Regions from separate parts of the Salinicoccus bachuensis genome, predicted to be linked through region 2. Evidence: riboswitches for the same ligand, from Rfam matches in the RefSeq annotation. Region 2 holds a riboswitch; each other region holds the start of a gene.
The links. A riboswitch is a leader RNA that binds a small molecule or an ion and turns the genes downstream of it on or off. The one in region 2 is predicted to bind S-adenosylmethionine.

Region 1 (7,648 bases), 1.3 Mb from region 2:
GCGCATCTGCGTCCGATTGAGGAGTGGACATAAGAAAAGAGCGGAAGATCTTCCGCTCTTTTTCATGACTGGATTGCAGTTTCGTAGATTTGCCTGTCAGCTTCGCTGAACACGTTGAAGACGATGGCATCGAAATGATGGTCATGCGACTTGAGCCAGCTGCCGACCGTTCCGAGGGCGATTTCGGCTGCCCGATCTTTCGGGAATCCGAAGACACCTGTAGAAATGGAAGGGAAGACGACGGTCCGGATGTCCTCCATTTCGTCGGCAAGCTCAAGAGTCGACTGGTAGCTTGAAGCGAGGACCGCTTCATGCGCCTCCGTCAGGGCTTCGTCCTGGCCGAGGGCCGGGCCGACTGTATGGATGACATATTTGGCAGACAGATGATATCCACGTGTAATTTTTGCATTGCCCGTCTCCTCATCCGATTTCTGACGGTGGATGATTTCTGCACAGTCATCCCGGAGCATGGGCCCGGCACCCGAGTGGATGGCGTTGTCTATGCAGTCATGCAGGGGCTGCATGCATCCGAGCAGCTTCTCATTCGCTGCATTCACAATCGCATCCGCTTCAATGGCCGTGATATCACCCTGCCACAGGACCATCCTGTCCGCCCCGGACACATCCGTTTTTGGATAGTCGTGGCTGATGGCAGACAGTTCAATTGCCGCGACGGTCTGCTTCTCTTCCTTTTCAAGCTGGAGGAGTGTGTCCAGCTTGAGCATCATTTCCCTGTTCAGCGGTTTCGGCTGCCTGATATTGAGGAGCGCCCGGATGAGCCGCCTTTTCGCCTCATAATCATCGGGGATGTTGATGTCCTGGGTGCCCGCCTGCTCATTGCGCAGGATCACCAGCACATCATCCACCAGTGCTTCCCTGTTCTTCGTGCCAGCAAGTTTCGGCTCAAATGGATCGTTCAATTTGATCGCATCCGCGTATTTCTGTAGTCCGATGTTGGCCATTACAATCACCTCTTCATTCCATTTTGTCACGAATATCCTCTGAATGCCATTTAGAGGTTTCAGCTGCAGCACCCCTCCATTAATTTCCCTATGCTAGTATAATGATCTTTTCCAATGGGTATAATGTATTATGAATATTTTTCTGAATGGAACGACACTCATGGATTGGAGTGATGGGATGGGAGTTTTCTTGAAACTGGTTGTGATCGGTGCGATCTCGGGGGTGATTCTTGCAGCAGTGATGAAGGTCATCTGCAGGATTACGGGCAGCAAAGCGGACATCCTGCTCTATAATATGGACTACATTCCGATACTTAAGCAATGGAGTGACAAAAAGATTACAGGCATACTGTTCCACTATGGCACGTGTATAGCGAGTGCGGTCGTGCTGTATTATCTGCTCATCCCCTTCGGGTGGGGGATGGATGTATGGCCATATATCCTTGTATTTACTGTAGGCGGGGGCATCCTCTATTTCCTCAGTGCATTGACAAAGACACCGCCTGCACCGAACGATTTCATGGCCTGGTTCTACTGGACGCTCGGGCACGGGATATTTGGGCTGTCGGTGGGACTTCTGATCAGACTATGGATATAAAGTCATCTTCCCATCTTGCGAAATCTGCATAATCTCTTTAAAATATTTGGAGCATTTGTGATTGCAATCATGGATAATGTAGAATGAATATAAAGAGATAAGGATAGGAGATGCTGTTGTGTCCAATCAGGAATTCGAAACGCATAATGTAAAAATAGATAAGCTGGATAAGAAAGGTTCCGGGATGGGGTATGTATGGCGTGATGCCGGCGGCAGCAACCCGAGGAAACTGAAGCTGAACGTCCCCCAGACACTCATCGGGGAGGAGGCGAAGGTCACCGTACCGAACCCCGACAGGAAGCTGGCACGTGTACTGCCGGATGAAATCGCCACACAGCACCCGGAGCGTGTTGCACCGCCATGTCCACACTTCGAGAAGTGCGGTGGATGTGTGTGGCAGCACTGGACGTATGAAGGGCAGCTGGCCTATAAGACGGGGGAAGTGAAATCATTCCTCGAACGTTACGGGTTCGACTCCGGTGTCGTAGCGGATGCGCTCGGCATGGAAACACCGTGGGAGTACCGCAACAAGATGGAATTCACCTTCGGCAAGGACGGTGCGCTTGGCCTCCATGAACTTGGAAATTTCCGCAACGTCATCGATCTGGATACATGCCTGATCGCCGGGGACGAGATGGTGGAGGCGATGCTTGAAGTCTCCGAATGGGCCCGGGAACATGAACTCAGCGGATATGACAAGGATAGGCATGAGGGGCTGCTCAGAAACCTCATGACAAGGCAGTCGCAGAAGACCGGCGAACTGATGCTTGCGATTTTTTCCACTGGCACTCCGGAAGAGAACCAGGAAGCCGTGGATGACCTCATCGGGCGATTGACTTCGAAATTTGAAAACCTCAAGAGCCTGATGTGGATGGAGAACAGGGACTGGGCGGATATGGCGCAGTCGGAGAAAACGCATGTACTCCACGGCCGTGACTATATCAACGATGAAATGTATGGATACAAATACAGGATCTGGTTCGATACTTTCTTCCAGACCAATCCGCTCCAGGCGGAGAAACTGGTGGATCTGGCAATCGAGATGGCTGAAGTCACCTCCGAAGAACGGATGATCGACCTGTTCTGCGGCGTCGGTACATTTTCACTGCCTTTTGCCAATAGAGTCAAGGCGCTGGCAGGCATCGAAATCGTTGAAACTTCAATCGAGTCCGCCAAAAGGAACGCCGAGGACAACGGGCTCGGCAATACCTATTTCCTCGCCAAGGACGCAAGGCGCGGCATGGATGAGGTGCTCGATACATGGGGCAGGCCGGACCTGCTCATGCTGGATCCGCCGCGTTCCGGGGCGGGAGGCAAGGTCATGCGCCGGATCGGCCGTCTTGGAACCGACCGTGTCGTTTATGTATCCTGCAACCCGGAATCATTTGCCGATGATATTACATGGCTGAGGGAATATGGATATGCACTCGAGCGCGTGCAGCCTGTGGACCTGTTTCCGCATACGGTGCATGTGGAACTCGTTGCCCTGTTAAGAAAAACGGATTCAACAGTATAGATATATGTATGGGTGGGGTGGATAGATTATGGAGGAGGCAGTTATGAAGCAATATCAATTCAAGCTTTCCGTAGATTCAAACAAGAAATCGGTAGCGATAGAAAATGATCATGATGATCCAGTCGGTTATGTTGAAAAGGCAGTCTTAAGAAATTGTGAAAAGCGGAACACCTATTCATATACATCCACCCAGGGCGATTCCCTCATACTGGGATTGAAGAAGCGCAAATTCAGGGATATGAACATTTCAAAATATATCATCGTAGCGGATGATCTTGAGCTTGTATTCAAGGAAAGACCCGGCACCAGCCTGCTCCACTTCCGTGTCGATGGCCGGATAGACCACCAGTTCATGAGCATCGAGGAGAACTGGAGTGGAGATATGGAGGTCTACTTCCATGGAGATCATATTGCGACGGTGAAGGAGGATGTGGTCAGCGGGGATACCGTCATCCTGGCGGACAGCCATCTGGATGACCATTCCATCAAATTCGGAATTCTTGTCCTCATGTACTTCATGTTCAAAGTCTATAAGCGGGAATCCTGGGATGTTGCCAATCTGCTGGCCTAGGGAGACATCATGAACAGCCTTGAAAAATATCAGCCGCTGATCCTGCTTACCGCTATACTTATGGGCATGCTGATGGGCGGCATCGACACCATCCAGCAGCATGCCGGCGCCCTCATCCCCCCTTTCCTCATGCTGATGCTGTATGGGCTGTTTCTGCTGATGCCATTGAAACGTGTATTCACTTCATTCAGAAAGGTGAAGTTCGTGCTCGTTTCCCTCGGCATCAATTTTTTATGGACCCCCGTCCTTGCCTATGTGATCGGCATGGTCTTCCTCTCGGACCATCCGTTGATATGGATCGGATTCGTCATGCTGACAGTGACTCCCTGCACCGACTGGTATCTTGTTTTCACCGGCCTGGCGAAAGGGGACACGGTGCTGTCGGCGTCCCTGCTGCCGATCAACCTGATACTGCAGCTGCTCCTGCTGCCTGCCTACCTCTATCTGTTCTTCGGATTTGAACAGGGCATCGGGCTGTCATTTTCAGGAATCATACAGAGTGTGCTGATTGTGGTGGGCATCCCCTTCGTGCTGGCACTGCTGACAAAGCGTGTCCTGCCTTCGGAGGGCAGGGTGGAGGGCTTCTTCGACACTTTCAATGTCATTTTTCTGGGGCTTGCCGTGACCGCGATGTTCGCTTCGGAGCGCGATACACTGCTCGGGAACTTTGACGTCGTGCTCCTGCTGCTGGGGCCACTGCTGCTGTTCTTTGCGATCACCTTCACGGTGGGCACCACAGCGGGCAGACTGTTCCGGTTCAGCCACAAGGAATCCGTCAGTCTGGTCATGATGACATTGGCACGCAATTCTCCGCTTGCACTCGCCATTGCCATCACTGCATTTCCGGATCATCCAGTGATCGCATTATCCCTCGTCATCGGGCCCATCATCGAGCTGCCGATACTGGGCCTTGCTTCTAGAATACTGATCAGACATAAATAAAAGGCAGGAAAAGAATTCCGAGTAGTCTAACGCAGTCGAACCTTTGAATGTAATACAGGAGAGGAGGTGCTCATCATCAAGTGGATTGGTTTAACTATAATGTTACTGGGCGCATTGATGTATTGGACCTCTGTAGCCAGTGGACCAGAGACCTTTTGGACCAGTGTGTCCATGGTGCTACTGTTTATTGGTGCTAACATACTGGCTGTTGGAAGCATAAGAGATAAGCGAAAGAAATAAAATTAAGTTATTGTTTTATCACTTGATATTCAAAAAATAAAAAAACATCCAGTCAATAGACTGGATGTTTGCGTTGTGGTGCTGGATGGTCTGTACTGGGATCGAACCAGTGACCCCTTCGATGTCAACGAAGTGCTCTCCCGCTGAGCTAACAGACCCTACTTTTATTTATCCGTCGGGACCCCGAAACAATAATTTCAACACCTGATGGACAAGTGCCTGTCTGATGGATCACGTTTTAAAAACTACATATTCAAATTTACAATGTTATCCCGGAATTGTCAATAATGAAATGGGGATTCCGGGCATTATTTTTTGCCTTTGGCGGCCTCGGACTTTGCCATTTCTATGAAAGCCGTCATCCTGTCCAAGGCCCCTTTGAAGTCCTCCTTGAATTCATGTTCCCACATACGCATGATATGCCATCCTTCTTTACGATAATGGGCATTCACTTCACGGTCCCGTTCCATGTTCCTCCCGAGCTTCCTGTTCCAGAATTCCTGATTGCTCTTCGGCCAGTTGCCATGGTCGGGGCACATATGCCAGAAACAGGAGTCGATGAAGATGACCACCCTGTATTTCTGGATTGCGATATCCGGAGACCCTTTCAACGTGCGTACATTCTTCCTGAACCGGTAGCCTTCAGCCCACAGGGCTTTCGTAACCCTGTTCTCGAGTTTCGACTGGGACCTGATCCGGCTCATCGTCCGCCTTCTCTTTTCTGTAGACATCATATCGGCCACTGTCGCCACCTCCCATCTTTCCATTCACCTACCCAGCTAGGGCGTTAAACATTCGTCATGAAAATTGATGGAGAGCAGAGTATTTTAAATTTGAAAAATGTTTTGACAAATATAATAATCCATAGTATTGTAGTATACATTATTAATAATACAGTTCTATCACTTATCCAGAGTGGCGGAGGGACAGGCCCTATGACGCCCGGCAACCATCAGGCAATCAAGTCTGATAAGGTGCTAATTCCTGCAGGAGATTTTCCTGGAAGATAAGAGGAGGCGGAGGCTCTCTTCTTATATAGGAAGAGAGCTTTTTTATTATTACAACCAGGAGGAGATTATATTGACAAAAAAAGAAAATGCAACTTATGACCTGGAGACGCTGTCGCTCCATGGCGGACAGGCGCCGGATCCGACAACAGGCGCAAGGGCGGTGCCGATCTATCAGACGACCTCGTACGTTTTCCATGACACGGACCATGCGGAGAGCCTGTTTTCCCTGGATGAACCGGGGAACATCTACTCGCGCATCGGAAATCCTACGGTGGAGGTGTTCGAAAAGCGCATGGCCCTTCTTGAGGACGGGGTGGCGGCAGTGGCGACTTCTTCCGGAATGTCAGCCATCACACTGTCCATACTGAACCTGGCAAGTGCGGGGGATGAAATCGTGGCGGGGTCGAACCTCTATGGCGGTACATACAATCTGTTTGCAGTCACTCTGCCCAGATACGGCATCAACGTCAAATTTGTCGATCCTGCCGACCCGGAAAATTTCAAGGCGGCGATCACAGGGCGGACGAAGGCTGTATTCGCCGAAACAATCGGCAATCCCGGACTTCAGGTCCTTGACGTTGAAGCAGTTGCCAAAGTGGCGCATGAAGCCGGCGTACCATTGATCGTCGATAATACGTTCGCCACACCGCACGTCTTCAAGCCGATTGAATGGGGAGCGGACATCGTCGTCCACTCGGCAACAAAATGGATCGGCGGGCACGGCACTTCCATAGGCGGGGTGGTCATCGATGGGGGGCGGTTCAACTGGAATACCGAAAAATTCCCGGAATTCACCGAACCCGATACGAGCTATAACGGCATCCGTTATGCTGTGGATTTCGGCACACTTGCCTTCATCACGAAAATCCGCGTGCAGCTGTTGCGGGACTTCGGGGCAAGCCTCAGTCCACAGAATGCCTTCCAGCTGATCCAGGGACTGGAGACTCTACATATACGTGTCGAAAGGCATAATGAAAATGCGCAGGAGGTTGCCCGCTTCCTGGAGGCCCATCCTGCGGTGGAGTGGGTGACATATCCCGGTCTGGAGAACCACCCGTCCCATGATATTGCGAAGAGGCAGTTCGAGAATGGATACGGTTCAATCATCACCTTCGGGATCAGGGGCGGAAAACCGGCAGGGAAGAAACTGATCGACAATGTCTCGCTATGGTCCCATGTTGCAAATGTCGGCGATGCGAAGTCACTGATCATCCATCCGGCGTCCACGACCCATCAGCAGCTGACGAAGGAACAGCTTGAGGAGACCGGCGTGCTGGAAGAACTCATCCGTCTGTCGGTGGGCATTGAATCCGTAAGGGATATCACAAAAGATCTGGGGCAGGCGCTGAAGAAGGCCACAGGAATCGGGGATGGATCAGCAGATGCGGCAGTCATCAATGACGAAGGGGTCATAAGATGGGCACTGGATTCCCCGACGGAGAAGATCATCGGAGAGAACGGAGAGGAGACGGTACGGCAGAAGACGCTGGCGGTGGTCGGATTGAGCGGCAAGGAAGCCAGACCGAGCTACCGCCTTGCACGGAAGATGCAGCGCCTCGGCTACCGGATCATTCCAGTCAATCCGAGGGAAACGGAGATACTCGGTGAAAAGGCCTATCCGGATCTCTCAAGCGTTCCCGATGCCATCGATGTCGTCCAAGTATTCAGAAGTCCTGAAGCGGCAATTGAAATAGCGAAGGAAGCGCTCGATGTGAACCCGAGGGTCTTTTGGCTCCAGGAAGGCGTCGTCTCTCCGGAAGCTGCGGAAATCGCAAGGGAAGGCGGCATACAGGTGGTGCATAACCGTTG
Region 2 (7,648 bases):
GATGAATGATCTCACTTTCATACGTGCCTGTTCGTAACCATCTGTCGCTTTTGTGCCGAGTGTATGCACACCGCGGTGCACATTGGAGTTGTACGCTTCATAATACGCAGTCATTGCATCTATTACAGGTGACGGTGTCTGACTCGTTGCTGATGTATCAAAGTAGATGAGGTCATTGCCATTGACCTGCTGATCAAGGATTGGGAAATCCTTTCTGATATCTTTGGCATTCATGCGGGAAAACCCCTTTAAAGCTTATTTTGAGAGAACTTTGAGTTCAATGACTTCTCTGAGCTGGTTTTTGACGGATTCAATCGGCAATGCACGCACTACCGGATCAAGGAAGCCGTGGATGACGAGCCTCTCCGCCTCTTTCTGGGAGATGCCGCGACTCATCAGATAGAACAGCTGGATCGGATCTACACGTCCGACAGAAGCTGCGTGGCCTGCTGTAACATCGTCTTCATCGATCAGAAGGATCGGGTTCGCATCGCCACGCGCCTTTTCACTCAGCATCAATACTCTGGATTCCTGCTGGGCGTCACTGCGCGTCGCACCATGCTTAATGTGCCCGACACCATTGAAGATGCTGGAGGCACTGTCCTTCATTACGCCATGTTTCAATATATGGCCTGCGGAGTCCTTGCCGTAATGGATGATCTGTGTTGTGAAGTTGAGCGTCTGTTCACCACGGCCCACAACGACCGTCTTCAGGTTGGATATGGAATTATCCCCCATGAGGTAAGTCGTATTGTCATTGATGACATTGGAGTCGTTCATCAGACCGAGTGCCCAGTCGAGTGTTGCATCACGGCCGACGACACCGCGTCGGTTGACATAGCCTGTGAATCCTTCAGACAGGAAGTCCACTGCGCCGTAGTTGACCTTCGCGTTATCTTTCGCAATGACTTCTGAAACGATGTTGAACTGTTCATTGGATTTGTCCACGTTGGAAAGGTAGTTTTCGACGTAAGTCAGTTCAGATCCTTCATCGGCAACGATCAGTACGTGGTTGAACAGTGATGCCTTCTCATCATCGTGAAGTACAACCATCTGTACCGGATCTTCAATCTGCACATTCTTTGGTACATAGACGAACAAGCCGCCGTTGAGCATCGCCGCATGGTATGCAGCAAGCTTATGCTCATCAATCTTCACACCTTCGGTCATGAAATACTTCTCCACAAGTTCCGGGTGGTTTGCACTGGCTTCGATGATGTTTTCAATCACCACGCCCTGGTCGAGCAGTTCATCGGAGACTTGCAGATATGCCGGGGTGTTGTTGTGCTGTACATAGATGTTTTTCGTGTGCTCGATATCCAAAAGACTCTTGACCGCTTCAGGCAGTTCCTCCAGGGAGCCGTATGTCGCGCTGTCCGTCACCGGCTGGGATACTGTGAAGAAATCCCATTTGTTGAGTTTCGTTTTGTCCGGCTTCGGCATATCGAGGGATTCGATGCGTTCTAGTGCTTCTTTTTTCCTGCTGATGAGAAGTTCAGATTCACCGCGTGATTCTGCACGGGAAATGACTTCATCAGCATTGATAACATATTCATTAACTTCAGTAGCCATGGTCATCCTCCTGTCCTATTCTACATCTGCAGCGATAGTTTCGTCTTCAATGCCAAGTTCTTCCTTGATCCAGTCGTAACCTTCCTCTTCAAGACGCTTGGAAAGCTCTTCGCCACCGGATTTCACTACACGGCCCTGCATCATTACGTGAACGAAGTCAGGTGTGATGTAGTTCAGAAGACGTTGGTAGTGTGTGATGATCAGCGCGCCGAAGTTTTCGCCACGAAGTTCATTGATGCCTTTGGATACCACTTTGAGTGCATCGATATCAAGACCGGAGTCGATTTCGTCCAGGATGCCGAATTTAGGTTCAAGCATCATAAGTTGCAGGATTTCGTTGCGTTTCTTCTCCCCGCCGGAGAATCCTTCGTTCAGGTAGCGTGTTGACATGTCCAGATCCATTTCCAGATAGTTCATGTTCTTGTCCAGTTTCTTGATGAACTGCATCAGGTTGATTTCGTCGCCCTCTTCACGCTGTGCATTGATTGCAGAACGGAGGAAGTCGGAGTTTGTCACACCTGAGATTTCGGATGGATACTGCATGCCGAGGAAAAGGCCGGCCTGCGCACGTTCGTCAACTTCCATTTCAAGTACGTTTTCGCCATCGAGCAGGACTTCACCCTGAGTCACTTCATATCTCGGATGTCCCATGATCGCCTGGGCAAGCGTGGATTTACCTGTACCGTTCGGTCCCATCACCGCGTGGATTTCTCCTTGCTTGAGTGTGAGATCGACACCTTTAAGAATTGCTTTGCCGTCTATTTCGACGTGCAGATCTTTGATTTCTAGAACAGAAGCCATTTATTAACCCTCCAACAGATTATTTTGTATAAGTTTCTCCATACCAGTTTATAATAATTCTAAATAATAGTCAAAGCCTGGCACGGGATTTAAATTACCACTATATTATAACGTAAATGCGCCACACTTTAAACCTTTACACTTCTTTTAACGCCAATCCGGCAATAAAATAAACCTCACGACTGATAATAGTCATGAGGTAAATGAAAACGAACTACTTGACGATGTCCAGGGTGAATGGGGGTTTGTAGACTTTCCCTTCATTCGCCCTGATGGCTCCGATGATCAGGAACACATAGAACGCGATGGTGATGATCGGGCCGATGATCAGACCGATGAGAATGAAGGATGTAAGCCATGCGACAAACATGTAGATCGTGTACGACAGACCGAAGTTGACCACGTGCCTCAACGCCTCGCCGGTGGCAGGATCGTCATCCTTTTTCAGCACCCATATGAGCAGCGGACCCAGTACTGCTGTGAAGGCGGACACGATAAAAGAGACCATCACGAGTGATTTGTCGAAAACTTGCGCATTTTCTCCGTTCATTTCTCCTCCCCCTCTACAATCAAAATGCTATACAGTATATATTTACCCTAAAAATGCATATGGTAACAGTAAAAATTAAATTCCTCCTGTCCATTTTCCCCTTCCAAATGAAAAAATGGGCCGGTTTTTTTCATTTGAAAACCCCCGGCCAGATGACCGGGGGCTGGGCCATCATTCCACCGGAATGACTGCACCTTCATAGTTATCTTCGATGAATTGCTTGATTTCCTCACCCTGCAACACTTCCATGAGCTGCTGGATGTCTTCGCGCTCCTCATCTCCAGTACGTACCGCCACAAGGTTGGCGTAAGGGGAATTGCCATCTTCAACGACGATGGAGTCCTCCGTCGGGCTCAGTCCGCCGTCCAATGCGAAGTTGGAGTTGATGATGACAGCCGGCGCTTCGTTGTTTTCATACATGCTCACAAGCAGCTCCGGTGCTGTCTGGTTGTCGAATTCGAAGTTCTTCTCGTTTGATGTGATATCATCAAAAGTCGCATCTTCAATATCGATGCCCTCTTCGATTTCGACCAGTCCTGCATCTACGAAGAAGGAAAGGAAGCGGCCTTCCTCAGCCGGGTTGTTGGACACGAGAATCGTCGATCCGTCCGGCAGTTCCTCCAATGAATCATAGTCCTGGGAATATACGGCCATCGGCTCGATATGTACATTTCCCGCACTTGTGATGTCATAGTCATGGGATTCCTTTTCCGTTTCCAGATATGGCGTGTGCTGGAAGTAGTTTGCATCCACTTCCTCGTCCGCAAGCAGACGGTTTGGCGTCGTGTAGTCATTGACGATTGCTATATCGAGTTCAATGCCTTCCTCTTCCAGGATCGTTGCCGCTTCCTCGAGGATTTCAGCGTGCGGTGCCGGGGAAGCTGCGATGGATATCGTACCACCCGCCTCTTCAGTCTCTTCATTTTCAGCTGTTTCGGATGTTTCCTCGCTTTCTTCACTATCTTCGGTTGTGGCTTCTTCCGAACCTCCGTTGCCGCATGCCACCAGAATGGCTGCGAAAATTGAAATGGCAAGCAATAAGAAAATCTTCTTCATTACACTTTCCCTCTTTCCTGATTGGTTTTATTTTTATGATTACCGTTTGTCGACTGCTTTGGCAGTCAGATCCCCCAGAATCTGGATGATGAAAACGATAACCAGTATTACTACAGTTGCGACCAGAGTGACATCGCTCTGGTTTCTTGTGAACCCGACCATGTACGCCAGGTTGCCAAGGCCTCCCGCACCGATGACGCCGGCAATCGCTGTGGAGCCGACAAGCATGATGGCGGTGACGGTGATGCCTGAAATCAAGGCGGGCAGTGATTCAGGCAACAGCACCTTCCAGATGATCGTCCATGTATTTGCACCCATGGATTCCGCCGCTTCGATCACCCCTTTGTCGATCTCCTTGAGTCCGATTTCGACCAGGCGGGCATAGAATGGTGACGCACCAATGATAAGTGCAGGCAGTGCACCCTGCGACCCCATGATCGTCCCCATCAGCACTTTCGTGAACGGGATGAGGAGGATGATCAGTATGATGAATGGAATCGCACGGAACAGGTTGACGAGGAATGCTGTGACGCCATAGATCGGTGCACTGGCTGCATGCTCGCTTTTGGATGACAGGAAAAGGATGATTCCGAGAACCAGCCCGAATATGAATGTAAACACAGTGGAAATGACGGTCATATAAAGCGTTTCGTTTGTCGCCGTAAAGACATCATCCCATTTGACATTTTCAAATGAGAACATCTCGGCGAACGCATTGATGAATTCGCTCATCCTTCCACCTCCACTGTCACAGCATGCTCAGCCAGTTCCTTCTCCAGGCTTTCAAGGTCCGCATCATCAATATCGATCGCCACATACAGGTGGCCATAGGACTCATTATTCGTCCGCTTGATGTTGCCCGAAAGGATGTTCAGGTCGAGATTGTATTTCTTGACGACCTGCGAGACGATCGGCGCTTTCGACTGTGAACCGACAAAGCCGAGCTTGAGTATTTTCGAAGTCGGGAACATCTCCCTGACCTCCTCGAATGACAGGGCCGTCTCCTCATCGTTGATGTCATCTTTGACAAAGCGTTTCGTCACGCCATGCTCCGGATTCTGGAACAGCTTTATCACCGGTCCGGTCTCCACGACCCGGCCGTTCTCCATCACTGCCGCCCGGTCGCATATCTTGCGGATGACATGCATCTCATGCGTGATGAGGACGATGGTCAGATCCATTTCATCACGTATTTTTACCAGCAGGTCGAGCACCTCATCCGTCGTTTCAGGATCGAGCGCACTCGTCGCCTCATCACAAAGGAGCACTTCGGGCCTGTTGGAGAGCGCCCTCGCAATGCCGACCCGCTGCTTCTGTCCACCCGAAAGCTGGCTTGGATAGTTGTCTTCACGCCCCGTGAGGCCGACAAGCTCCACCAGTTCCGCCACACGGCGCGCACGCTCCTTCTTCGGCACACCGGCGATCTCCAGTGGGAAGCTGATGTTGTCGGCGACGGTCCTCGACCAGAGCAGGTTGAAATGCTGGAAGATCATGGAGACCTTCTGGCGTTTCCTGAGCAGATTCGACCGAGTCATCGAACTGATGACATCTTCACCAATCACCACTTCGCCCGAGGAGGGCTGTTCCAGGCCGTTCAGCATTCTGATCAGCGTGGATTTGCCTGCTCCCGAATAGCCGATGACGCCGAATATCTCCCCTTCCCTGATATGAAGGTTGACATCATCCACGGCCTGGATGGTATTGTTCTTCGTCTTGAAAATTTTCGTTGCTTTCCTTATATCGATCATACGTTTCACCCTGACTTGTATATTGGAAAAGTCGTGCATTTTCCGCTCCGCTAAATAAAAAGCCCACTCAAAAGTTGAGCAGGCACCGGTTTTATCCATCAGCCTCTCATCTTCGATCAATCGATCAGTGAATTGGCACCTTGTCACAAAGACGGTTGCCGTGGTTTCGTCGGGCACTTCCCTCCACCACTCTTGATAAGAGTTTCATTATTAGATTGTTAATAATACTATCATCCGCATCCCTATTCGTCAACAAGGAATTCATCGAACACTTCCGTCAGATGGGGTACGGACTGGAATGCATATACTTCCCGGACCAGCTTGCCCTCCCTGAACAGTAGCAGTGCGGGCGCCGATCTGATCTCATACGTTTCTATGAGGTCCTTATGATAGTTCAAATTCATGGAAGTATATGAAACTCCCTTCATTTCCGAGACGATATCGAGCATCCTTTCCGCAATCTGGCAGTTTGCACATATCGGCGCATAGCCATAGAGTACGAACGTCTCCTCAGATTGAATACGGCTGGTAATATCGATTGTCTTTGGTTCTTTCATCATTACTGAACTTACCTTTCATGATCAGGCTTGTATCTACATAGAAATCGTGTCTCATAAGGAGGTTTGCCAAGTAGTCGCGTGGGCAGCGGCCCACTTCACCGAATTTCGGGTCAATATATATGTGAGTACTTTCACTCAGATGTTTTTTAAACCATTTCCTGATGTTTCTTCCCTCTTTGTCCGCATCGGACAGGATATAGATGTCGGAGCCATTCAGCTGGTCGAGAATCTCATCCAATTTTGAGATTCCCATTGTACCATGGGTGCATATGATCTGTACAGGTTCAATCAATACTTCTTCGATGCGCCGCTTATCCGTCTTTCCTTCGACAATGAGCACTTTATCGGAAAAATACACTGCCATCACCCCTGGTATCATATTTTAAAAAAACTCCAGACGATGTCCAGAGTTTCAGTTTTTATGCATCCACCATTTCTTCGTAGGCATCCGCATCCATCAGTTTATCAAGTTGTGATTCATCGGACAGTTCAATGACCACCATCCATGCTTCCTCATAAGGAGATTCATTGACAAGCTCAGGGCTGTCCTCGAGTCCTTCATTGATCTCGACTACTGTACCACTGAGTGGTGCATACAGTTCGGATACCGTCTTTACGGACTCCACACTGCCGAATGACTCCCCAGTAGTAATTTCATCGCCTTCAGCAGGCAGCTCCACAAATACGATATCACCGAGCTCGGATTGGGCGAATTCCGTAATACCGATTGTCGCCTTGCCATCTTCAAATTTGACCCATTCATGATCTTCTGAATACTTGAATTCTTTAGGTGTTGCCACGACAAAAACCTCCTTTTTCTTATACACTTATATAATCTCATAGTTCACACTATTTAGGCAAGGCTAATTCCGGCCGTTCACAAATTGTTTGTATTCCTCCTCCTTGAAGCCGATAACCACGCCGGAGCCATCGTAGAGAAGGGGCCGCCTGATCAGCATCCCGTCTGTCGACAGCAGTTCAATCTTCTCCTCTTCCGTCATTTCATCCAGGCGTTCCTTGAGGCCCAGTTCCTTGAACTTTTTGCCGCGTTTGTTGAAGAAGTCATCAATATTTCTGCCGGAGCGCTCCACCAGTTCGGAGAGCCTGCCTGCATCCGGCGGCTGCTTCACCATATCGATGCTCTCGAATTCCACATCATTTTCCTGCAGGAACTTCTTCCCTTTGCGGCAGGTTGTGCATTTCGGGTATTCATATAATGTAATCATCCATTACCTCCAGAAGGTTTGTTACCCATAATATACTTGCAAATAAATGCATATTGCAAGCAGAATCGGGCCGCCCGTTTCATATTCTGGCCGAAAGATGATAAAATGGATGGTAATCACACTGTTAAAGGAGCA
Region 3 (7,648 bases), 630 kb from region 2:
CGAAATCATAGACGAATTCCACGAAGACGGCCGTGTACCGTTCATTGTCGGCGGGACGGGTCACTATATCCGGGCGCTCATCTATGGATATGAATTTGACGATGAGGACGACAAGGAGAAGCGGGCGTTGACAGAACGCCTCGAACAGCTGGGGACGCCGATCCTCCACAGCCGCCTCAGATCCATCGATCCGAAGCTTGCCGAGGAGATCCATCCAAACAACCGCAAGCGTGTCATCCGCGCCCTGGTCAAGCATGAACTGAGTGACAGGATCAGCAACAGAATAGGCCCCGGCTACACAGATGAGTTGAAATATGATACATTTATAGTAGGATTGACACGTGATAGGAAGTCGATTCACAGCAATATCAACGCACGTGTCGAAAAGATGTTCGAGATGGGGCTCGAGGATGAGGTGAGGAACCTGTTCCAGCGCCGGTCACTATCGAAAACAGCGGGCGCGGCTATCGGCTATAAGGAATTTCTCCCGTACTTCGAAGGGGAGGCATCCCTCAATGATGTGAAGGAAACGATCAAGCAGCATACCAGACAGTATGCCAAGCGGCAACTGACCTTCTTCAGAAACCAGCTCCCCGTAAAGTGGTATGATCTTGATTCAGTGAATATGGATATAATATTTGAGGATATATATCAATTCCTACAGATGAAGGAGAGAAAGAAAAATGACTAATGGCGATCTACAGGATAAGTTTCTCAGCGAATTCAAGGAGTCCGAAGTCGAGGTTACCGTATTTCTGGTGAATGGTTTTCAGATGAGGGGCACTGTCATCGATTTTGATAAATTCGTTATCCAACTCCATTCCGGCGGCAAGAACCATCTGATCTACAAGCATGCCATCAGCACATTTACAAAATAGCAAAAAGCATCCCATCGCAATGGGATGCTTTTTTAGCCTCTCAGCACCTTTTTAACGTCCTCTTCAAGTGCCATGGGCGATTTCTGCGGAGAAAACCGGTTCACGATCCGGCCTTCCCTTGAAATGAGGAACTTGGTGAAATTCCATTTCACAGTGTTGGTGAACAGGCCGCTTCTGCCCTCGGTCAGATATTTGAACAGGGGATGGATCCGGTCGCCTTTGACCTCCGTCTTCTCCATGACCCGGAACGTCACGCCGTATTCGTTACGGTAGTGGGTCTTGGCGGCGGTGGCATCAAGCGGTTCCGAATTCATGAAATCATCGGAAGGGAAGACGAGTATGACGAGCCCCTCATCCCTGTATTTCTGATAGAGAAATTCAAGTTCCGAAAGCTGGTTGCGGAAACTGCATTCGCTTGCTGTGTTGACGATAAGTATGACTTTGCCCGCAAAGTCCGCCATACGCATCGGTGTACCGGTGTCATCATGGACTTCTATATCATATAGATGCGTCTTCATGATTTTGGACCCCTTTCTAAAAGCGAGAAACACAAATATATAACTTATTTAGACAAAATACTCCCATGCTAAACAAAAACATCTCTATCCGTTCAGCAAAAAGGGTATGATATATTAAAGTAACGTAGGAGGTGCTCAAGTGTCAAACACATATAGAGGTGTCATCATCGCAGTGAACACACCGAAAAGAAAAGACATTCAGACAGAAGTGGAGGAGCTTCGGAGCCTTGCAGAATCGGTCGGCATCGAAATCATCGGTGTCCATATCCAGAACCGTACGACAAAGGATCCGAGGTCCTATGTCGGTACCGGATTCCTCTCGGAAACACGTGAAAGCTATGATGTGGATGAGGAGATAGACTATACGATTGTCAATGACGAGATTACGGCCAGCCAGAACCGTGCAGTAGAGGCGGTCATGGATACGAAGGTCATCGACCGTACACAGGTCATACTGGACATATTCAGCCTGAGGGCACAATCGAAGGCCGGGCAGCTGCAGGTAGAGCTTGCCCAGCTGCAGTATCTCGTACCGCGTCTGAAAGGCCAGGGCATCAACCTGTCCCGCCTCGGGGCCGGCATCGGCACAAGGGGGCCGGGAGAGACGAAGCTCGAAACCGACCGCAGACACATCAACCAGCGGATAAAGGAGATAAAGAAGCAGCTCAAAGTCGTGGAATCCCATCGTGAGAGATACCGTGAAAAGAGGAACCGCAACCAGGTTGTCAAAATTTCGCTGATCGGCTATACGAATGCCGGGAAGTCGTCTCTGTTCAACACGATGGCGAAAAGTGATACGTATGAGGAGAATGCCCTGTTCGCCACACTCGATCCGAAAACAAGGCAGATTACACTGCCTTCCGGATTCGAATGCATTCTGTCCGATACCGTCGGATTCATCCAGAACCTGCCGACGACATTGGTCGAAAGCTTCAAGTCCACGCTTGAGGAAGCGGCCGACAGCGACTTTCTGATCCATGTCATTGACAATAGCTCGGAAAATCTGGAAACCCATTACGATACCGTGAAGAAACTTGTGGCCCAGCTCAACATGGAGCACATCCCTTCCATCGTCTTCTTCAACAAGACGGACATCGATGACGGACGGTACTACACACCAGGTGAGCCGCATGCCTATGTCAACAAGGACATGCCGCCCCAGGATATCCTGGAGGTGCTCGAAGGGTTCATGAAGGAATATATGGAGGAATATGAAGCCGAGCTGCCCATGTCCGAACCCCAGAAGATCTACGACCTCAAGCGGTATACCATCGTCGATGAACAGGAGCTTGATGAAGAAGCGGGGACATACAGGCTGAAAGGCTACGAACCACCCGGTTCATGGAGCCGGAGAATTTCAGAAAGAAACGAGGCATGACCGCGTGGAGTATACAGAAACAGATATCAGTCGCCTGATTGAGGAAGCAATCGAAGAGATCGATCCGATCATCAGGGAAAACAAAAAGATCGCAAGAAAAAATTTTAAGAAAGTCATGCATGCCTTCCATGAGAATGGGGTGGCCGAAAGCGACTTTTCCGGCACGACAGGCTATGGATATGATGATGTTGGACGGGACAAGCTTGAAGAGATCTACCGTATGGTCTTCAGGAGTGAGGATGCGCTCGTCAGAAGCCAGATCATCTCAGGCACCCACGCCATCAGCCTGGTCCTGCTCTCACTGCTCGAGGCGGGTGATGAGCTCATCTATATCAGCGGCGAACCCTACGATACGCTTGCCAAGGTCATCGGCAGTTCCGATCGGGACGTCGGCAGCCTGCGGGAGAAGGGGGTAGGCTGCCGGTCCATCGATCTCGTGGATGACCGGTTTGATGAAGCGGCGATCATGGATGCCATAACAGATCGGACGAAGATGGTCGCCATCCAGCGCTCCCGCGGATACAGCATGCGCAAGTCGCTGACCATCAGTGAAATGGAGGCGATGATCAGCAGGATAAAAGCGGAATATCCGGACATCATCGTCTTCGTCGACAACTGCTACGGCGAGTTTGTAGAGACCCGCGAACCGGTCGAGGCCGGCGCGGATGTCATCGCCGGGAGTCTAATCAAGAATCCTGGCGGCGGACTCGCCCGGATGGGCGGCTACATCGCAGGGGATCAGGACCTCATCACGCGGATCAGCTACCGACTCACCGTGCCCGGCATCGGCAAGGAGATGGGGGCGAGTTTGAACGCCAACACTGACATGTACCAGGGCTTTTTTATGGCGCCGCATGCGGTGGTGGAGAGCCTGAACGGAGCAGTACTGACGAGTCACCTGCTGTCGAAGGCGGGGCTTGCGACAGATCCGGCACCGGATGCAGAACGGACTGATCTGATCCAGAGCGTGTCCTTCAATACGGAGGCGGAGATGGTCACCTTCACCCAGATGATACAGAAGGCCTCGCCCGTCAATTCACAGTTTCTTCCCGTGCCAAGCGACATACCGGGATATGAGGATCCGGTCATCATGGCCGCCGGAACATTCGTCCAGGGCGCCTCCCTCGAACTCAGCGCAGACGGGCCGATCAGGGAACCCTACACTGTATTCGTCCAGGGCGGCCTCGTCTTCGAGCATGTCGTCCATGCGCTCGAAACGGCTCTTCTCGAAATGCGGGAGAAGGGCATGATACAGGTATAGAAACACCGATAAGCGTCCTTCAAAGGAGCCACGGAAGATGTGGAAACTTTGAAGGGCGCTTTTTTGTGTCTAAAATATCTCGCAATAGCGAAAAAAATGTTAACGATTTGAAACAGGCGGTACCGGGAGGGGGAAATGTCATATAATAGATGTATTGATGATACATGTTTAAAAGGAAGAGAAAAATTTGAAGGGGTGATTGCATGTCCATGGCAACAACGGACGTCAGCAAAGTAAGATCTCTGCTGCTCAGGATGAACCGGGGAGAGCCGGTGGAGAGCGTGATGGCTGATTTCAGCGCGGCATTGGAGGAAATGGAACCGGGTGAAATGCTTGGTGCGATAATGGAAGTGAAGTATGTGGAAAAGGAGGTTTCCATATATGATGTCAGGGAATTTCTCGATATCCATGAACACATCCATCGTAAATCATTGACTGATATCCATGTATCAAAAGATGGCAGTCATCCACTTCGCATACTGAAGAAGGAAAACAGGCTGCTTTCCGGATCGCTGGAAATCATCGGCCACCTTCTCGAGTGCTACGAGGCAGGGGAGCGGACGATGGTGGACACGCTCATCGCAGAAGTCATTCGGTTCGAGGATATCAACTGCCACTTCAACAGGAAGGAGAAACTCTATTTTCCACTTCTCGAGCGCCGCGGCATCTATACACTCCCGCGGAAGATGTGGGCGCAGCACGATACCATCCGCCTTCTGCTCCGGGCTTTGAGGAAACGGACGGAAAAGATCGACGACATCAAATTCCGTCATGTAAGAAGATCGTTTGATGACCTGAAGGACGCGTGTGAGGAAATGATGCTCGAGGAAACATACCTCCTCATACCGTTGACACAGTCCCTGTTCAAAGAGCGGGATTGGACGGCGATTGCAGCGGAGAGCAGGGCATTCGGATATGCGATAGATTCCGTGGGCAAGTATCAGAATGGAAGTGGATACGACAGGCGGAATCAGTCCGAGTCCCTGGATGATACGGTCCACATGCAATTTGGCGGGGGCTATCTGACAGCGAAGGAAGCGAACCTGATACTGAATCATCTTCCTGTCGAAATCACGTTTGTCGATCGGAATGGACTCTTCAAATACTTCAATGACATTGTGGAATCAGGTGAGATGATGTTCATACGTACACCACTGTCCATCGGCAGGAACGTTGCCAACTGCCATCCGCCGAAAAGTACGAAGAAGGTGATGCACATCATCCATGACCTGAAAAAGAGGAAAAAGGAATCAGAAACGATGTGGTTCAGAAAGAAGGACAAGTATGTCCATGTCACATATAAGGCTGTATTCGATGAAAGTGGCGACTTCATGGGCATTCTCGAATACGTGCAGGATATCCAGCCGTTCTTCGAATTGCCGAGGGAAGTAAAACGCGGCCCGAGTCCAAAACGGAGGTGATGGGGGCTGACGTCCGTCTCTTCCCCTCATGGATATATCCCATGGAACTAAAATATTTAAAAATTTGAATTTGACAGAAAATTATATAGCTGATATCATAGCTTTTAACTCTAAATTGAATATATTCCTTATCAAGAGCCAGGGGAGGAAATTGGTCCTGAGATCCTGCGGCAACCCCACTTTCAAAAGTTGAACGGTGCCAATTCCAACAAGCGTCATGCTTGGAAGATGAGGAGGAGCGTCTCTTGCCTAATACCTCTTCCTCATTGGATGGGGTATTTTTAATTTCCTACTTTTTTGATGGGTTTTTTCGATGAATACTGTAAAGGGAGAGATGATCTATGAAGAAGCAGATTCGGCTGAATGGTTTTACGATGAACACTGTCGCCCCGCATTCCCCGGGATTATGGAGGCATGAAGCGGACCAGGGGGTGCGTCATGGAGATCTCGACTATTGGGTGGATCTTGCAAAGCTGCTTGAAGCCGGCAAGTTTGACGGAATGTTCCTTGCCGATGTGCTCGGCATATATGATGTCTATAAGGATGGCCCCGACACTTCAATTGAAAATGCCGTCCAGGTCCCCCTGCATAACCCCATGCTCCAGATTTCAGCAATGGCGGCAGCGACGGAACATCTGGGCTTTGCTGCGACATGTTCGGCTACATATGCCGAACCCTATAAACTGGCACGGGACTTCTCGACACTGGATCATCTGACGAAGGGACGTGTGGCATGGAATATCGTGACGTCGTATCTGAAGAGCGAAGCGGTGAATCTCGGCCTTGCGAATCAGATCGAGCATGACAGGAGGTATGAACGGGCGGATGAATACATGGATGTCGTCTATAAACTGTGGGAGCACAGTTGGGAGGAGGATGCAGTAAAAGCGGATGTCGAAACCGGCGTCTATGCAGATCCGAAGAAGGTCCATCCGATCAGTCATGAAGGGGAGTTCTTCAGCGTCCCGGGGATGCATGTGGTCGAACCATCTCCCCAGCGTACACCGGTCCTCTTCCAGGCGGGAGCCTCCGAAAAGGGCAGGGCATTCGCCGCCAAGCATGCCGAGGCGCTCTTCACCACCATAGCGAGCAATCTGGAGGAGCTGAAATCATTCACATCAGATATCCGCAGACGGGCATCTGAAGCCGGGAGAAATCCTGAAGACATCAAAATATTCCCAGGCATCGTACCGGTTGTCGGCAGGACGGAAGCGGAGGCACAGGAGAAATATGAAACACTCCTTTCCCACGTCAGCTATGAAGGGACGCTGTCCATGCTGAGTGGCCATACAGGCATCGATTTTTCCGGGTATGACCCCGACCAGTATGTGGAAAACATTAGAACCGATGCTTCCCATGGATTTCTGCAGAAATACACGGTGGCGAGTACGAGCAGGAGATGGACGGTCAGGGAAGCGGTGCTGCATCACGGTCTCGGCATCGGGGCGACAAAAGTGGTCGGTACGCCGGAACAGGTCGCCGATGCACTCGAGTCGATGGCGAATGAAGGGGATGCAGACGGCTTCAATATCATCCAGGCCCACTCTCCCGGGACATTCGAGGATTTCATAGAACTCGTCGTCCCCGTCCTCCAGGAAAGAGGCAGCTTCAGGAAAGAGTACGAGGCGTCCACACTGAGGGAGAACCTGTTCGGGAAGGGAAGTCCAAGGATTCCCGAAAATCATCCTGCAAAGCGGCTGGCTTCGCTCTCACGATCCAGCATATGAAACAATCCCCGATGGACATGTCCATCGGGGATTGCGTCTGTTGATATTCAGTTTGCTTCTTCAAAATCAATCTTCTCAGGCCGTCCGGCATAGAGGCCGAGGAGTGCAACCATCACTGCCACACTCATCAGCACGATCAGCGGGATTGCCCAGCCATTCGCAAATTCGGAGAGGGTACCGAGGAACAGCGGTCCGGCCGCTGCGATGAGATAGCCGATGGATTGTGCCATTGCAGACAGCTGTGAAGACTGTTCGACAGTGCCGGTCCGCATGACGAAGAATATCATCGCCAGACTGAATGTCGTGCCCGCCCCGATACCGATGATGATCAGGAAGGGGACGACCCAGTAGGATGAGGAAATCAGCGAGACGCCGAGCAGTCCGACGAAGAACATCATGCCTGATATGAAGGCGAGTCGGCTCTGGTTCTCCATCTTCGATGCAACGATCGGGGCGAGGAAAGCG
Region 4 (7,648 bases), 1.3 Mb from region 2:
TATTATGGAAGAAGAATTTCATTTGAAGTGTTCCATTCATTGACCGATGGGAGTGGGGCCATGGAATTCCTCAAGACATTGGCATACCAGTATCTGATTCTGAAGGGGAATACAGTTTCTCCCGATGGGCTGTTACTGTTGCCGCAGGATGCGCCCGGGAGTGAAGAGGTAGAGGACAGTTTTGAAAAATATGCGTATAAAAACGACAAAAGAAACATACGGCTCAAGGATGGGGCGGCGTATCAGCTTACAGGTTCCGCTCTCGCGACGACGGGCATCAATATCATCCATGGCGTGATTGATGGTTCCGCCCTCAACCGCTTTACAAAAGAGTCGGGATCGACCATAACCGCCTTTCTGACAGCACTTCTGATCAAAGTGATCGGAAGCAGCCATTACTCCGCACGGGAGCCGGTCACAGTCGCCCTGCCTGTCAATTTGCGGCGGCAGTTTCCATCCGTGACGATGCGGAATTTTTTCCTGGTTGTGAATGTAGGGGCCGAAGTGAACGATGAGACACCTTTTGATGATGTATTGGAGGAAGTCTCGGGAAAGTTGAAATTCCGCACGGATAAGAAAAACCTGCAAATGGGCATCAACCGTCATTTCCAGCTTCAGCGGGGAATGATGACACGGCTCCTCCCGATCTTCCTCAAGTATCCTGCGATGAGATATGGATTCAATCATATTGGAGAGAGAACGAAGACGATGACACTTTCGAATATGGGAAACGTAAAGCTGCCTGAAACCATGGCACACTTTGTGGAACGCATGGATATTGCGCTGTATCCTACCAGAAAAAGTCCAATCAGCTGTGCGGTTGGGACGGTGAATGGCCGGATGACGATCACCTTCACACTGTCCATTTCCGAAACGGATATTGTGAGGGATTTCTTCAAGGAATTGGGAGATTTGACCGGATTGGATATCGAAATCTATTCTAACGAGTGGGGGAACAGCGATGAATAATTGTGAAGAGTGCAGGATAGCCACGAGGCATGGAATATGTCCATTGTGTAACGGAAGATTTTCTTCCAGCGACCCTGATCTGGAAGATGATTTCTATCCATCCTATGATGGAAAGGTTTTTGGCAAAAGGCAGGCACCACGAATTGCAGTGTTTGCAGGCATGGCCATCATACTGGCATGCATCTTCATCAATCTGATCGTCATGCCGCACTTCCTGTGGGTTTTCCATGCAACGGGGCTCGTAGTATACGGCATCATATCACTGAATCATACCATCCTGTCGAAGTCCCATCTGGGAAGCAAGATAGTCGGCCAGGTGGTCAGTCTGACGCTGCTGTTCCTATTGATGGATTCCCAGTCCGGATTCCTCAAATGGTCGATCAATTATGCAGTGCCTTTCCTCATTGTTGCAGGACTCGTCATGGTCACACTGTCCGTACTTACCAGTCGACTCAAATGGAAAGGGCATGTAAGCCTGACCACGATGATTGCATTGAGCTTCCTGCCTGCTGCACTGTACTTTTCCGGATATGCAACCGTCATATGGCCGAGTGCTTTCGCAAGCTTCTATGCTTTCATGCTGATCAGTGGCTTTGGAATGTTTGCACGCCAGACTGTATGGGCGCAATTGAGCAGAAGACTGCATATATAACGATATGGAAAAAGCCCTTCACTTCATGAAATTGAAGTGGAGGGCTTTTTTAGTCCCTGTAGATGACAAGGACGGCAAGTGTACTGCCATAGGAGAATTTGATGTCGATAATTTCTATCTGATGGTTTTCATAGAGGAACTCATTCACTTTCTTATCGAGCCCCTTTTCGGTCATAGCACTTAATGTCTTCACTTTCATGGTCGGATGCATCCCTTCATTCATATTTATCCATATTATCCACCAAAATTAACAGAAAAGTCACGTAATATAGTAAAATGGGGATGAAGTCATACATAAAGGGGAATGAAAAGTGGAAAATTTCATCAAATATATGAATTTAAAGTACAAGAGTGAAGACCAGGAACTTTATTTCATAAGCAGCGAAAGCGGCATGCACCAGCTATGGAAATACAATGCCTCAAAGGGCAGGAAAGTGCAACTTACCAGATCGGATCAGAACGTCAAGAACTATTGGCTGGAGAAGGAGCATGTGACGGTGGCTGTGGACTATCATGGAAACGAGAGGAACCAGTTCCATGTGATGGACGGCGATGACATGAAGCCGCTTGCCGAAAATCCCGACTACTTCCACCATTATGGAGAATATGATGATGGACAGAATATATATACCATGGTCCGCAACCATCATGAATCCTCTTCGTTTGATCTCTGCATCGTTCATGGCAAAGGCGCGTTCAAGGTGCTCGAAACCTTTGATGGGCCGATCCGTTTCATACACGAACTGTCGCCGGATAGGGTCCTGTTATCAAGGGATGTGGATAATATCGATGAAGCACTGCTGATATATGATTTGGATGAAGGTTCTACAGAGGCGGTGGCATTGCCTGAAGCCCGCTTTGCCTCTTTCAAATTCCATGACGACAGATGCCTGTGCCTAACCGACATGGAGGATGGATACATGAACGTCCATGAAATCAATATTGAAGATGGAAGCCATCACAGGCTAACATCATTCCAGTGGGACATCGAACATTTCAAAGTATCCGGCGACAGGTCGGAAGCCATTCTTTCATGCAACGAGAATGGACATTCCGTATTATATCGTATGGATCTGAGATCTTTGGAGACGGAAAAGCTGACAGCCATACAGGAGGGTGTAGTGCATTCACTGGACTATGGAGAAGGGCGGGAACTATTCCTGATCCACTCCTCGGTCGACCAGCCCCATCGCATCTGCCGTCATTCACTTGAAACCGGAGAAACTGAAACTGTGCTGGGGAACACCGGGGAGACGTCCGAAGTTTTATGGCAGATGTCATCCTACCGTTCATTCGATGGTCTGGAAGTACCATATTTTATATATGAGTCGGACGCGGAAGAGAAAAAGGCTGTCATTCATATACATGGGGGCCCCGAATCACAGGCCAGACCGGAATTCAATGCGCTCTACTACGATCTGAACAGGGCGGGCATCCAGGTGGTGGTGCCGAATATCAGGGGGAGCAAAGGGTATGGGCGCGCCTATCTTGAAGCGGATGATAAGAAGAAACGGCTTGATGCCATGAAGGATGTCATCGAATTGAGACGTCATCTCATTGATGATGACATCGCTCCCGAGTCCCGCATTTCGGTCATGGGCAGAAGCTATGGCGGACTGATGACGCTTCTTCTCGTTACCCACCACCCCGAATTGTGGGCATCAGCAGTGGATATCGTCGGCATCTCGCATTTGAGGACCTTCCTGGAACATACGCCACCATGGAGGAGGGCGTTGCGGGCTGCGGAATATGGTTCGATAGAAGAGGCGGGCGCATTTCTTGATGACATCTCGCCGCTCCCCAGAAGCGGTGACATATCGATTCCGCTCATGGTCTTCCACAGTCATCACGATGCCCGTGTCCCGTACAGCGAATCGGTCCAGATTGTGGAGGCTTTGAAGGAAAACGATCAGTATGTCGGATTCACTGCATATGAAAATGAAGGCCATACCTACATGCATCAGGAAAACATCGATGATATGAACAGCCAGATCCTCGAGTTTCTCAACCGGACATTGTAGTATGCCATAAAAATGAGGCACACCATTGGTGCGCCTCATTTTTCTATTGGCCCAGAAGCTTTTCGGAGAGTGAGACGATATATTCGAGCTTTTTCCACTGAGCATCTTCCGTGAGTTCATTGCCGTGGTGGGTGGAGGCGAATCCACATTGGGGACTAAGGCAGAGCTGATCTTTCGAGACATATTTGGATGCTTCCTCAATCCGTTCCCTGATAATTCCTTCGTCTTCAAGTTCGCCACGCTTTGAGGTGAACAGTCCGAGGACGACCCGGGGCCCTGTTTTCGGGATATATGAAAGAGGTTCGAAGTCTCCGGAACGGTCATCATCATACTCGAGGAAGAATCCGTCAACCTTCTCCTTGGCAAAGAGGACGGGAGCAATTTTGGCATAGCTGCCTTCGAATGCCCATTTTGATCTGTAGTTTCCACGGCAGAGGTGGGTGGTGATGACCATATCTTCAGGTTTTTGCTCGAGTACCCCGTTGAGTACCCTCAGTGCCAGTTGAATCAGGGATTCCCTGTCATATCCGCTGTCGTTGAATGGAATCTCCGGTGCATTGAGTCCTGCGATGTATACGTCATCGAACTGGAGGTAGCGGCACCCGGCATCGTAGAACGCCTGGACCGCATCCTAGTATGTCTTTATGACGTCTTTCGCATATGCCTCGACATCCGGATAAAACTCCTGGTTCCTGATGCCTGCATTGAACATCTGGTTCGGACTTGGAATCGTCTGTTTGGCCACTGCACGGTCTCCGACGATTTCCTTGAACTCGATGAAGTCCCTGATATGCGGATGGTCTTTATTGAAAGCAACCTTCCCTGTGACACGAACATCGTATCGTTCCGTCTCGATGCCATCGAACTGGAAGCCTGTATCAGGAACGTAGCCTTCCACGCCGGCCAGGTGTTCCAGGAAATCGGTATGCCAGAAGCGTCTTCTGAATTCCCCATCGGTGACGGCCTTGAGTCCCACTTCAATCTGCCTGTCGACCACATGTCTGATTTCTTCGGTTTCGATTTCTCGCAAGCGCTCGTAGGAAATCCTGTCCTCCTGATAGTCCGTCCGCGCCTTATGGATGCTTTCCGGGCGCAGCAGACTGCCGACATGATCGGCCCTGAATGGTGCTTTGAGTGCTGTTTTCGTCATCTGGATCCCTCTTTCACATAATATTAATATAATAAAATCCCCAATTGTCCGATGCGGATAAATTGGGGATGACGATCATCCATTTATCTCATCTTCGAGCAATGCTCCTGGAATTAGCACGGTACCAGCGGTCCGCTGCTGAGGATTCGGCGGGCCAGTCCCTCCACCTCTCTGGATAAGAATCTCAAATATTATATTATGAAGCACTTTAAATGATAAAGAATTTTCTGTCAAGTCGTATGGAGGCCATCTGCAAAATTCTAAATATAAACTACTTGCATAAAGTAAGTAAGTGATGTATCATTTAGTTATCTTGAATTGAAGATAAAAATTATTGGAGGTTTTTAACAATGACAACATTCGTAACAGATCCAGCCCACTCTGAAGTCGGTTTTCAGGTAAAACATATGATGGTCTCCAAAGTGAAAGGATACTTTGAGGATTTCCATTTCGAAGTGAAGACGGACAAGCTGGAGACTTTCGAAAATGCTGAAGTCTATGCTGAAATTGACGTCAACAGTATCAGCACGAAAAATGAAGACCGTGATGCACATTTGAAATCCGAGGACTTCTTCAATGTCGAGAAGAGCCCGAAAATTACATTCAAATCCAGCAATGTCACCAAATCCGGCGATACTGTATCGGTGACGGGTGAAACGACGATGAACAGCATCACCAAAGAGATGACGATCGATCTCCAGTATAATGGAAAGGGCACAAATCCATGGGGACAGGAAGTCCATGGCTTCGAAACTGAATTCACCATCAACCGGGAAGAATTCGGCCTCACATGGAACCAGAAGCTGGAAACAGGCGGCGTACTGGTGAGCAAGGACGTAAAGGCACAGCTTGAACTGCAGTTCTCAGAAAAAAGTGAATAGGTAAAGAAGCCACCGTGCAATGCACCAGCCGGCGCCCAGTCGTTTTAATGACCGGGCGCCGGTTTTTTCATAGTGGATGGGTCAATATTGAAATTTACTAAAATTGTATAAGCTGTTATACTTTATTGAAATTCAAATATAAAGGAGATGACCTATGTTCTCCCATTGTCGCAATACGGCAGTTGGCATTACGGCTTCATTATTAATACTTTCAGGATGCAGCAACGCGATCGAAGAGACGCAGACTTCATTGTCAGACATAGAGGCACAACAGGAGGCGGCGATTCAATCATTCACTCAGCTGGCTGATCTGGAAAGCCGTCTGCAGTCAGAATTTGAAACCGTATTGGAGGAAGACGAAGATCTAAGTACCCTATCTGACGGTTCTGCCCAAGTCCATACGAATATTGAAGAGAGGCGGGGGGCATTGGAAGCGCTGTCGGAGACCAGCGGGGAATTGCTCAGCCAGCACGAAGAGATGACGCAGATCGACAGCGATGAGATATCGGAGGAGGCGGTCAATGGTGTCCTTGATTCCCTCGATTCCGTGACAGGCTCGCTTGATGAGTTCACATCAGCCTATGAAGAGCAGCTGTCCTCCCAGACAGCATATTTTGAATCCCTGGGGCAGGATGACTCAAGCTATGAAACATTCCAGAAGGGAATCGAAGCGGTCAATGATGAAATGGAAGGCATCCGGGCACTACGGATTCAACTTGATGAGGAGTTTGTGGCGTTGGAAGAGGCCCACAGCACCCTATCTTCACAGTTGGAGGAGACATCGAATGAATAGCATGATCCTAAAGGAGGCACGATATGTTTAAAAAGCGGTTTCTATTGATGGCGTTATGCAGCAGCATGCTGTTGGCCGGCTGTCAGGCTGATGGCGAAGAGGCAGAGACGGACGTCGCCGATGCAGAGGAGCAGACGGAAAACCAGCAGGAACAGTCGGAACAGGAGAACCAGGCCCCGGCAACAGAAGAGGCGGAAGAAGCTGAAGCGCAACAGGAAGATGGCGGAGAAGAAGGCACTGAAGATGCAGCATTCCAGTACGAAGTCAATGCGGATACATATGCGGTCCAGCCGATTGAAAGCAGTGGTGCAGACCCGCAGGTCGCCCTGCTCACTTATGACGATGCTCCAGATGGTCATGCAGTGGAGATTGCAGAAATTCTGGCAGAACATGATGCCCCTGCCATTTTCTTCGTCAACGGCATGTATCTCGAATCCGAGGCGGGGCAGGAAGCCCTCCGCGCCATACATGAGATGGGTTTTGAAATAGGGAACCATACCGAGACGCACGCAAGCCTTCCCGATCTGTCCCCTGAAGCACAGCGTGAAGAGATTGCATCTACAAACGAGCGGGTTGAAGCAATTACAGGTGAGCGCCCACGCTTCTTCCGTGCACCATTCGGACAGAACACCGAAGCGTCCCGGGAAATCGCCGAGGAGGAAGGCATGGAGCTCATGAACTGGACATATGGCTACGACTGGGAGCCGGAATATCAGAATGCTCCGGCACTGGCGGACATCATGGTCAATACCGAGTATCTGAATCATGGAGCCAACCTTCTGATGCATGACCGCTCCTGGACCCGGGATGCTTCAGCAGAGATCGTGGAAGGATTGAGAGACAAAGGGTATGCACTTGTCGACCCTGCTCTGATCGCTTCTCCAAAGAGGGAGGAGATGGCACAATGAGGAGACATTTATTCATCATCGGAATCGTGGGTATGCTTGCTGCACTCTTCCTTCCATCCACAGCAGAAGCCGAAGAGACACAGATCATCAAGCTCCATGATGCACCATTGCTGAGTGTGCCTGAAGAGATTCCTGACCAGTTCAAATATGATGATGGTGTAGATATCGCCTATCCTGAAGAAGGGGTCAAGGGCATTTACTTATCAGGCTATTCGGCCGGTGGGGAAAGAATGGAAGATCTGACCGGGCTTTTGGCAGAAACGGAACTGAATGC

Region 1: another riboswitch for S-adenosylmethionine. It lies ahead of RQP18_RS09095 (PLP-dependent aspartate aminotransferase family protein); the one in region 2 lies ahead of RQP18_RS02415 (methionine ABC transporter ATP-binding protein).
Region 3: another riboswitch for S-adenosylmethionine. It lies ahead of RQP18_RS05425 (LLM class flavin-dependent oxidoreductase); the one in region 2 lies ahead of RQP18_RS02415 (methionine ABC transporter ATP-binding protein).
Region 4: another riboswitch for S-adenosylmethionine. It lies ahead of RQP18_RS08725 (5-methyltetrahydropteroyltriglutamate--homocysteine S-methyltransferase); the one in region 2 lies ahead of RQP18_RS02415 (methionine ABC transporter ATP-binding protein).

What each region holds. Positions count from the first base shown of each region.
Region 1 is NZ_CP138333.2:1,773,961-1,781,608, reverse strand. Features, by position in the region: gene RQP18_RS09135 (VOC family protein) at 1-33, shown strand, start outside; gene RQP18_RS09130 (protein-ADP-ribose hydrolase) at 63-992, opposite strand; gene RQP18_RS09125 (hypothetical protein) at 1,093-1,560, shown strand; gene rlmD (23S rRNA (uracil(1939)-C(5))-methyltransferase RlmD) at 1,679-3,076, shown strand; gene RQP18_RS09115 (hypothetical protein) at 3,120-3,647, shown strand; gene RQP18_RS09110 (arsenic resistance protein) at 3,657-4,589, shown strand; tRNA gene RQP18_RS09105 (tRNA-Val) at 4,916-4,987, opposite strand; gene RQP18_RS09100 (very short patch repair endonuclease) at 5,138-5,596, opposite strand; SAM riboswitch class I at 5,733-5,842, shown strand; gene RQP18_RS09095 (PLP-dependent aspartate aminotransferase family protein) at 5,910-7,648, shown strand, end outside.
Region 2 is NZ_CP138333.2:461,116-468,763, reverse strand. Features, by position in the region: gene RQP18_RS02445 (cysteine desulfurase) at 1-234, opposite strand, end outside; gene sufD (Fe-S cluster assembly protein SufD) at 256-1,572, opposite strand; gene sufC (Fe-S cluster assembly ATPase SufC) at 1,588-2,373, opposite strand; gene RQP18_RS02430 (DUF4870 domain-containing protein) at 2,588-2,923, opposite strand; gene RQP18_RS02425 (MetQ/NlpA family ABC transporter substrate-binding protein) at 3,095-3,979, opposite strand; gene RQP18_RS02420 (methionine ABC transporter permease) at 4,019-4,711, opposite strand; gene RQP18_RS02415 (methionine ABC transporter ATP-binding protein) at 4,708-5,727, opposite strand; SAM riboswitch class I at 5,831-5,929, opposite strand; gene RQP18_RS02410 (thioredoxin family protein) at 5,970-6,287, opposite strand; gene RQP18_RS02405 (toprim domain-containing protein) at 6,238-6,651, opposite strand; gene gcvH (glycine cleavage system protein GcvH) at 6,707-7,087, opposite strand; gene RQP18_RS02395 (Spx/MgsR family RNA polymerase-binding regulatory protein) at 7,151-7,513, opposite strand.
Region 3 is NZ_CP138333.2:1,094,646-1,102,293, forward strand. Features, by position in the region: gene miaA (tRNA (adenosine(37)-N6)-dimethylallyltransferase MiaA) at 1-691, shown strand, start outside; gene hfq (RNA chaperone Hfq) at 684-878, shown strand; gene RQP18_RS05405 (glutathione peroxidase) at 911-1,396, opposite strand; gene hflX (GTPase HflX) at 1,536-2,774, shown strand; gene RQP18_RS05415 (aminotransferase class I/II-fold pyridoxal phosphate-dependent enzyme) at 2,779-4,035, shown strand; gene RQP18_RS05420 (PAS domain-containing protein) at 4,239-5,456, shown strand; SAM riboswitch class I at 5,582-5,691, shown strand; gene RQP18_RS05425 (LLM class flavin-dependent oxidoreductase) at 5,798-7,183, shown strand; gene RQP18_RS05430 (CynX/NimT family MFS transporter) at 7,231-7,648, opposite strand, start outside.
Region 4 is NZ_CP138333.2:1,721,235-1,728,882, reverse strand. Features, by position in the region: gene RQP18_RS08745 (alcohol acetyltransferase) at 1-969, shown strand, start outside; gene RQP18_RS08740 (DUF6320 domain-containing protein) at 1,013-1,621, shown strand; gene RQP18_RS08735 (sporulation protein Cse60) at 1,671-1,844, opposite strand; gene RQP18_RS08730 (S9 family peptidase) at 1,954-3,642, shown strand; partial or broken gene RQP18_RS08725 (5-methyltetrahydropteroyltriglutamate--homocysteine S-methyltransferase) at 3,686-4,792, opposite strand; SAM riboswitch class I at 4,878-4,974, opposite strand; gene RQP18_RS08720 (YceI family protein) at 5,143-5,673, shown strand; gene RQP18_RS08715 (YkyA family protein) at 5,828-6,466, shown strand; gene RQP18_RS08710 (polysaccharide deacetylase family protein) at 6,490-7,374, shown strand; gene RQP18_RS08705 (putative glycoside hydrolase) at 7,371-7,648, shown strand, end outside.